Regions from separate parts of the Clostridium tanneri genome, predicted to be linked through region 2. Evidence: riboswitches for the same ligand, from Rfam matches in the RefSeq annotation. Region 2 holds a riboswitch; the other holds the start of a gene.
The links. A riboswitch is a leader RNA that binds a small molecule or an ion and turns the genes downstream of it on or off. The one in region 2 is predicted to bind FMN.
Positions count from the first base shown of each region.

Region 1 (4,206 bases), on a different contig from region 2:
CAGATATATACATAGAGGAAAGTATAAAGGATTCATTAAAGAGGCTTATATACCCATCTATAGAAAGAGAAATAAGAGCAGAACTTACGGAAATAGGTGAAGAAGGAGCTATAAAGATATTTAAAGCCAATCTAAAAGCTCTCCTAATGCAAGCACCAATAAAAGGGAAGGTTGTTCTTGGCTTCGACCCAGGGTTTAGAACTGGATGTAAAATAGCTGTACTAGATGATACAGGAAAGCTTCTAGATACAGATACTGTTTACGCTACAACATCACCAAATCAAGTTGAAGAGTCTATAAAAAAGCTTAAGGACTTAGTATACAAACATAATGTAGATGTTATATCTTTAGGAAATGGAACTGCAAGCAGAGAATCGGAAGAAATTATCGTAAAGCTCATTAAAGAAGTAAAAGTTGAGAAGGGTAAGGAGCTTTTTTATGTAGTTGTTTCAGAAGCAGGTGCATCTGTATATTCTGCATCAGAGCTTGCTGCCAAGGAGTATCCAGATATAAACGTTTCTTTAAGAGGAGCTATATCTATAGGAAGAAGACTTCAAGACCCTCTGGCTGAGCTTGTGAAAATAGATCCTAAGTCTATAGGCGTTGGACAGTATCAGCATGATGTAGCTGCTAAAAAGCTTGATGAATCTTTAAGTGGAATAGTAGAAGATTCCGTTAATAATGTAGGGGTAGACTTAAATATAGCTACACCATCTCTTTTATCATATATATCAGGGATAAACTCTACTATAGCACAGAACATTGTAGGATACAGGGAAGAAAATGGTAAGTTTAAGAGCAGAAAAGAGCTTTTAAAGGTAAAAAGACTTGGTGCTAAGGCTTTTGAACAATGTGCAGGCTTTTTAAGGGTTATGGAAAGCGCGGAGCCTTTAGATAACACAGCAGTTCATCCAGAGTCATATAATGCTGCTAAAGATCTATTGAGTAAACTGGGGTACAACAAAGAAGATTTAAAAAATAATAAACTTACAGATATTGATGATAGAATTAAGACTATTGGAATAGAGTCCTTGGCTAAAGAATTGGAAGTAGGAATTCCGACTCTTAATGATATAATAAAGGAAATTAAGAAACCTGGTAGAGATCCAAGAGAAGAATTACCAAAGCCTATTCTAAAAACAGGTATAATTGAAATTTCTCATTTAAAGCCAGGAATGGTGCTTATGGGAACGGTGAGAAATGTAGCTGATTTTGGAGCTTTTGTAGACATTGGAGTGCACCAGGATGGATTGGTTCATAAAAGTCAATTAGCAGATAGATTTGTAAAACACCCATTAGATATAGTTCAGGTTGGTGATGTTGTTGAGGTCACAGTATTAGAAGTAGATGAAAAGAGAAAGAGAATATCATTAACTATGAAAAAGCAAGGAAATACAGTTAACAGCTAAGGAGTACCATTAGCATGGAAGTTATAACCACATTATGATACTTAAGATTTCTTTGAGTGCTATTCATTGATATCAATTTGAAAGTTTATATTGAATTTTAGGAAAACTTGTACTATAATAAGAGTAGAAAATTTAACAATTAAAATCTTCAGGGCGGGGTGAAAGTCCCCACCGGCGGTATAGCCCGCGAGCCTAGTAACTAGGTATGATTCGGTGAAACTCCGAAGCCGACAGTAAAGTCTGGATGAAAGAAGGTAAGGTATAATGTTTATTCGCCCTGGCATTTTTGCCGGGGTTTTTTATTATACTGCTCACCTTCCCCTTAGCAAAAATCATATCTATCCAAAATGTTATAGATGTAGAGAACAGCAATGTGTCCTCATATCTATAAAGGCTTAAGGAACTAATAATTAAATTTATGGAGGGTGTAAAATATGAGAAACGGAAAATTAAACAGATTAGTTAAAATTTCATTATTAAGTGTAATCGGATTTTTACTTATGTTTATAGAGGTAGCGGTACCAATATTTCCAACATTTTTAAAAATCGATATCAGTGATTTACCAGCATTAATTGGAGCTTTTGCCTTAGGGCCAACAGCAGGAGTGGCGATAGAGCTTCTAAAAAATATACTTCATGGAATATTTAAAGGAAGCACAGCATTTGTAGGAGAATTTGCAAACTTTGCAGTAGGTACTGCTTTAGTGTTTGTAGCTGGATATATATATAATAAAAATAAAAGTAAGAAAACAGCCTTAATCGGATTACTTACTGGAAGTTTAGTTATGGCAGTGGTAGCCAGCTTGCTTAATTATTTTATACTACTACCTCTATATGAAAAGGTATTAAACTTCCCTATTAGTGCAGTAGTAGCAATGGGACACAAACTAAATAGTAATATAACAAATTTAGAAACATTTATACTATGGTCCATAGCTCCTTTCAACTTAATCAAAGGAATTATATTATCTGCTTTAACTATGGCGGTATATAAAAGTGTATCACCTATAATTCATGAAGAAGGAAGCAGAGCTAGAGAATTTGCTAAAAACAACTAATCCGAGGTTTCCTCGGATTTTTTTCTTTATAAAGTTTATTAACATACGATAATATAATATATATTAAGTAATAGTTGAAATAAGGGGGGATTACTATGGCGGGGATATGGAATGTAAATAGTGTTAATGATATAAATGCAAAAAAAATTCTTAGAAAGTTATCTTTTAATGTTGGAGAAAATTTTGCAGCTAGAGTTATAAATTCTGATAAGTTAACAGGAGAGGTGCTATTGAAGCTTTTGGATGGGTGGCAGTTTTCAGCTGAATTGCAAAATCCTATGGATATACTGCCAGAAGGACTCCTAAGATTCCAAGTGGAAGGTTTTGAGGATGGAAAGCTTCAGCTAAAGCTTATAAACGTTAATGATAAAGAGCAAAGTTCAGAAAGAAAAACCCTTGATTTTTTACTAAAAGAAAAGGGTATAACTGTAAATAAAGAAGATTATTCTCTTTTAAGTAAAATGGTAAAGCATGAAATACCTCTAACTAAAGAAAATATATCTAAAATAAAGACTATAGTAGATTTTCAAAATAAAATAAAGCTAAATTATGAAGAGGAAGACTTATTTATATCTAGGTATATGCAAAGTAAGGGAATAGAACCTAGTGGTAAGGAAGGAACTAAGATAGCTAACACACTAAAGAGTTTTTTCAACCAATTAAAAAGTATTTCAGAGGACGATATTATTACCCTCTTGGAAAATGGAATAGAACTAACAGAGGAGAATATAAAAAGTTTTAATGATATATTTAAAGGATCTTCATCCATATATAAAGATATAAGAGAGTTTAAAGAAAATGTGACAACCCTTATTAATAATAAGGAAGTGGAGCACACAGGCAAACTTAATGTACAGTTAAGTATAGAAGAGAGTAGCTTATTAGAAGATGGAGCAGAATTAACAGAGGAAAATATAAAAAGTTTTAATGATATATCTAAAGGATCTTCATCTATATATAAAGGTATAAGAGAGTTCAAAGAAAATGTGACAACCCTTATTAATAATAGGGAGGTGGAGCACACAGGCAAACTTAATGTACAGTTAAATATAGAAGAGAGTAATTTACCAGCTTCAGAAGGTGCTAGTAATATAGAAATTAATGAAGAACAAAAATTAGCTTTGAATAGCACCGAAAATGATAAAGTAAAGAGATTAACGAATAGTAATGAAAAACCTGATCAGGTAAGTAAAATGGTAGCTGAGGATAGTGAAAAAGATGGAATAGCCTTAAATAAGATGATAAAAAAGGAATACAGTATTGATGACATTGCAAAGAATATAAAAGAACAAATAAGTACTAAAACAGAGGAAATGAAAACTGTAATAAGGGCTGTTTTAGAACAAAAAGGTGAACTAAAACCGGAAGCTTATAATAACTTAATTCAGGTATTGGATAAAAGTATTAATGATTTTAAGGTATATAATACAATTTCAAATCAGTATTACTATATGGATCTACCTATTAATCTTGAAAACTATGAATATCAATGCAAACTCATGATAAAAGATGAAAGAAAAAAAGGAAAAAGAATAGACTCTACAGATGTGAAAATAGCTGCGTCAGTGAATACTATTCATATGGGAACAATAGATGCTTACATTAAGGTCAAAAATTATAATATGGATGTAGAACTAAAGTGTGATGAACTTTGGACTAAAGTTCTAGACTTAGGAAAAGAAAAAATTTCAAGTGACTTATCTAATATGGGATACAATGTCTATATAAGAGTTGATGAG
Region 1 is NZ_JARUJP010000005.1:81,325-85,530, forward strand. It holds gene P8V03_RS05900 (Tex family protein) at 1-1,409, shown strand, start outside; FMN riboswitch at 1,550-1,669, shown strand; gene P8V03_RS05905 (ECF transporter S component) at 1,844-2,467, shown strand; gene P8V03_RS05910 (hypothetical protein) at 2,563-4,206, shown strand, end outside.
Region 1: it holds a riboswitch for FMN, as region 2 does, so the genes downstream of both, P8V03_RS05905 (ECF transporter S component) here and ribD (bifunctional diaminohydroxyphosphoribosylaminopyrimidine deaminase/5-amino-6-(5-phosphoribosylamino)uracil reductase RibD) in region 2, are expected to answer to the same signal.

Region 2 (4,206 bases):
CAAAGATTAGCTTTTCAATATACTTACCAACCATATCACATTCTAGATTAACCATATCGCCTGTTTTCTTCCTTAGCAATGTTGTGGCATCTCTTGTATGTGGTATTATAGATACTTTGAATATTGAATCGTCTACATAGGCCACTGTTAAACTTACTCCGTCAATAGCAATAGATCCCTTCTCCACAATATATCTTAATATTTCTGGGGAGGTACTGATGGTAATCCAAACAGCGTTATCTTCATTTTCATATTTAGCTATTACCCCTATCCCATCAATATGACCACTAACCATATGACCTCCCAGTCTATCTCCTACTCTTAAAGCCCTTTCTAAATTAACTTCATCTCCTGAAGACAAATTCTTTAGGTTGCTTCTTCTCATAGTTTCTGCCATTACATCAACGGTAAAATGATTTGTACTAAAATCTGTTACTGTTAAACATACTCCATTAGTACTTATACTATCCCCCAGCTTTACTTCTTCTAGTACTTTCTTTGCTTTAATAGTAATCCTGGCAGATTTTGTAGATTTAATTATAGCCTGTATGATTCCTACTTCCTCTACTAACCCAGTAAACATAAAGAAGTCCTCCTTTCCTTCTATATTGGTCAATCTCATATATTAAATCCAATCTAGTGTTTTTTTACATAGCCCTCTAACATTACATCATCCTTAAAGCTGTGTATTTCAATATTTTCAATTGAAATGGCTTCACTCATAAGGGCTTTTCCTAATCCTCCAACTGGTGTTTTTGCTTCTCTGCCACCTATAATCTTTGGGGCTATAAAAGCGTTAACTTTGTCAACAATACCTTCCTCAACAGCAGAATAGTTCAATTCACTTCCACCTTCTAAAAGCACACTATCTATAGCTCTTTCTCCCAGGGCTTTCATAAGATAACTTAAATCTACTCTATTATTTTTTAATGGAGTAATAATAATATCCGCACCAGCACTTTCTAAAGCTTTTAACTTATTTCCATCTGCCAATTCCGTGGTGGCTATGATTGTTTTTGCTTTAGACTGTACGTGAAGTACCTTAGCTTCTAATGGAATTCTTGTATTACTATCAACTATAATCCTTATTGGATCACTTCCATTGCCAGTATCAAGTCTTGTTGTTAGGAGGGGGTCATCTGCTAGTATTGTCCCTATGCCTACCATAATAGATGAAACCCTATGCCTTAGTTGATGAACAAATTTTCTAGAAAATTCGTTTGTAACCCACTTTGAATCTCCAGTATAGGCTGCAATTTTGCCATCTAAGGTCATGGCTGTTTTTAAAATACAAAAGGGAAGCTTTGTTGTTATGTATTTCAAAAAGATTTCATTTAGTTTTCTCCCCTCTTCTTCCATAACACCAGTAACAACTTCAATATTGTTATCCTTTAGTATCTGGATGCCTTTTCCGCTTACTAGAGGGTTTGGGTCTTTTAAACCTATAACAACCTTCTTGATTCCTTTTTCAACTATTGCCTTTGCACAGGGTGGAGTTTTACCATAATGTGAACAAGGCTCCAGTGTCACATACATGGTTGCACCTTTAACGTCTTCGGTGGCATTTTTAAAGGCATTTACTTCTGCATGATTGCTTCCGTAAACTTCATGATATCCTTCTCCAATAATCTTTCCATCTTTGACTATTACAGCTCCAACTAAAGGATTAGGGTTAGTATATCCAATTCCCATAGCAGCTAATTCTAATGCCCTTTTCATATATTTAGTTTCCATTTCACACCTCCAAACCTTTTAATTAAGTTTCTTTTATAATTAAATAAATCCCCAATTATTAAAAAAGAATACAGATTTATATAAATAAAAAACGCTCTGAAAAAATTCAGAGCGTTAACTTTCACAAATATAGAGTAACTTTTATAGTATCACATTTAATATATCCACTTATGCATATATCTTCTAATGTAAATTAAGCTATCTCATATCTATCTTCTTTCATCCAGACTTTACTGTCGGCCTCGGAGTTTCACCGAATCATACCTTACGGCTCGCGGGCTATACCGCCGGTGGGGAATCTCACCCCGCCCTGAAGACTTATTTTTTTATGATTTCATAATACCACTATTTTTTTATAATATCAACATATATTTTCATTATCAACCTCTCATAACCAATGAAGGGAGAATTCCTTGTAAAACACAATTAATTACAGTGTTTTTGTCAGTATCATACTTTGAGAAACTTTCCTTAGCATATTCAACATTGTTATAGACCTTCCAATAACCACAAAGCAGACATTCTTTATCTGGTGATTCTATAAAACAAATTACATCTTCTAAAGGTATTCCTAAGAATAGCCCTATCTCATGAGGGAAGGATTCTTCAAACCTTAACTTTAAAACCTCTAAATTTTCCTCTAAACTAAAATATTCCCTATATCCAAACTTATATAAGAATTTCATGTTTTCCTCTTCATAAATCACCTTTGTCAATTGATCACTATCATAAAATAATAAAGTTATTACATTTTCCGTTTTTTTAATCTCGCAGAATTCCACCATCCACTCTGACAAGAACTCTTTTTTATATTTTTCCCATAATGAATATAAGTTACCCTTATCCCTACTTAAGGTAATTATGGAAGCTGGCTTATGACCTGCTACTGTAGGTGCTGCACTATATAATATCACTCCAAACAAGTACTCTTTTTTATCCATAGACTTTATTCTATTCATATACTCTTCCAGTAATACTCTTATCACAATCACCATCCTTTAATCCCTAAAGAAATTTAACTTTATTTTCTGCATAAGTTAGGTGAATTATTGATATATGTTTACTGTTAAATATTTTAAATAAATCAAAAACCTTCCTTAGTCCATATTACTAAGAAAGGTTTCTATCAAATTAATCTATTTAAGCTGCTGTATAAACAACATTATTTATAGGTCTATATTAAGCTTTTTAAAAGGCCGCTGCCTTAAAGCCCTTTCCACGAACTTCTGCGGTATCCATTACCGATACTACTGCAGTGGAGTCTATATCTTCAATTAAGCTTTTAGCTTGTTCAAGTTCTCTTGAGGTTAAAATACAATATATAACCTTTTTCTTATCTCCAGTGTAAGCACCTTCTCCATAGAGATAAGTTACTCCTCTACCTAACTTCTGTAAAATAGCTTGCTTAATTTTATCACAATCACCAGTAACTATAAATACTACTTTTTCCTTATCAAAGCCTTGGATAGCCTTATCTACCACCGTTGAACTCATATACATAGCTATTAAAGTGTACACTGCTGTTTCCAAATTTCCTATAAACATTCCAATAGCAACAATTATAGCATTTATTATAAATCCAATATTTCCTATTGATATTCCATATCTTTTTTTAACTACTACAGCTACAATGTCGGTACCTCCCTGTGAGGCTCTATTTCTAAATATTATACCTGCTCCTACTCCCATTAAGATACCTCCACATAATGAAGAAATCAAAGGGTCACTCATATAATATAAACTTTGAAGTTGTCTTGTTAGTATTAACGAAAGAGACATAGCGATCATACCTATGAAACTAAAAACACCAAATTCCCTGTTAACAGCCTTAACTCCAATCAAGAATATTGGAATATTTATAAGTATTACAAAATAACCAGAGGATATACCTGTTATATATTGAAGGATTATTGCTACACCTGCTACTCCTCCACTAAGAAACTTATGAGGTATAATAAAGGTGTTAACTCCAATGGAGTAAATCAAACTACCTATTATCACCATTAAAATTCTTAATAAACTTTCTTTTTTCATACTCATATATCCCATATGCCTCCTATACAAAACTAAAGTTCTACTGTAGTTAGGAGGATATCCTCTTAGGTTAAACTAGCTAAACTTACTCTCCTTCTACCTACTATCTAAATTCTATTACAGCTTTGTATCTATGTCAAAGGACCAATCTACGGATTAATCCATGGATTAGTCCAATTATAGGTCCATTTAATTATAATTGTAAAATAAAAGCACTATTTCTCTTGCTATCATATAAATAGCTAATGAATCCTCTGTTTCCGTGATATTGAAAATTCAGACATTAATTAGCAAAAAATATATGTCCTTTAAAAGCCCTATATTCTGTTTTTTAAAAAAGTCCATTTGTTTTATTACAAAACAAATGGACTTTTTTAACTTTATTTTCTTATTCTATTAAGTTAGCTTAAAACCGCTAGTCCTCTATACCTTTTCTTG
Region 2 is NZ_JARUJP010000013.1:22,744-26,949, forward strand. It holds gene P8V03_RS11790 (riboflavin synthase) at 1-583, opposite strand, end outside; gene ribD (bifunctional diaminohydroxyphosphoribosylaminopyrimidine deaminase/5-amino-6-(5-phosphoribosylamino)uracil reductase RibD) at 637-1,734, opposite strand; FMN riboswitch at 1,942-2,056, opposite strand; gene P8V03_RS11800 (DUF3793 family protein) at 2,115-2,720, opposite strand; gene P8V03_RS11805 (YitT family protein) at 2,923-3,774, opposite strand; gene cobO (cob(I)yrinic acid a,c-diamide adenosyltransferase) at 4,184-4,206, opposite strand, start outside.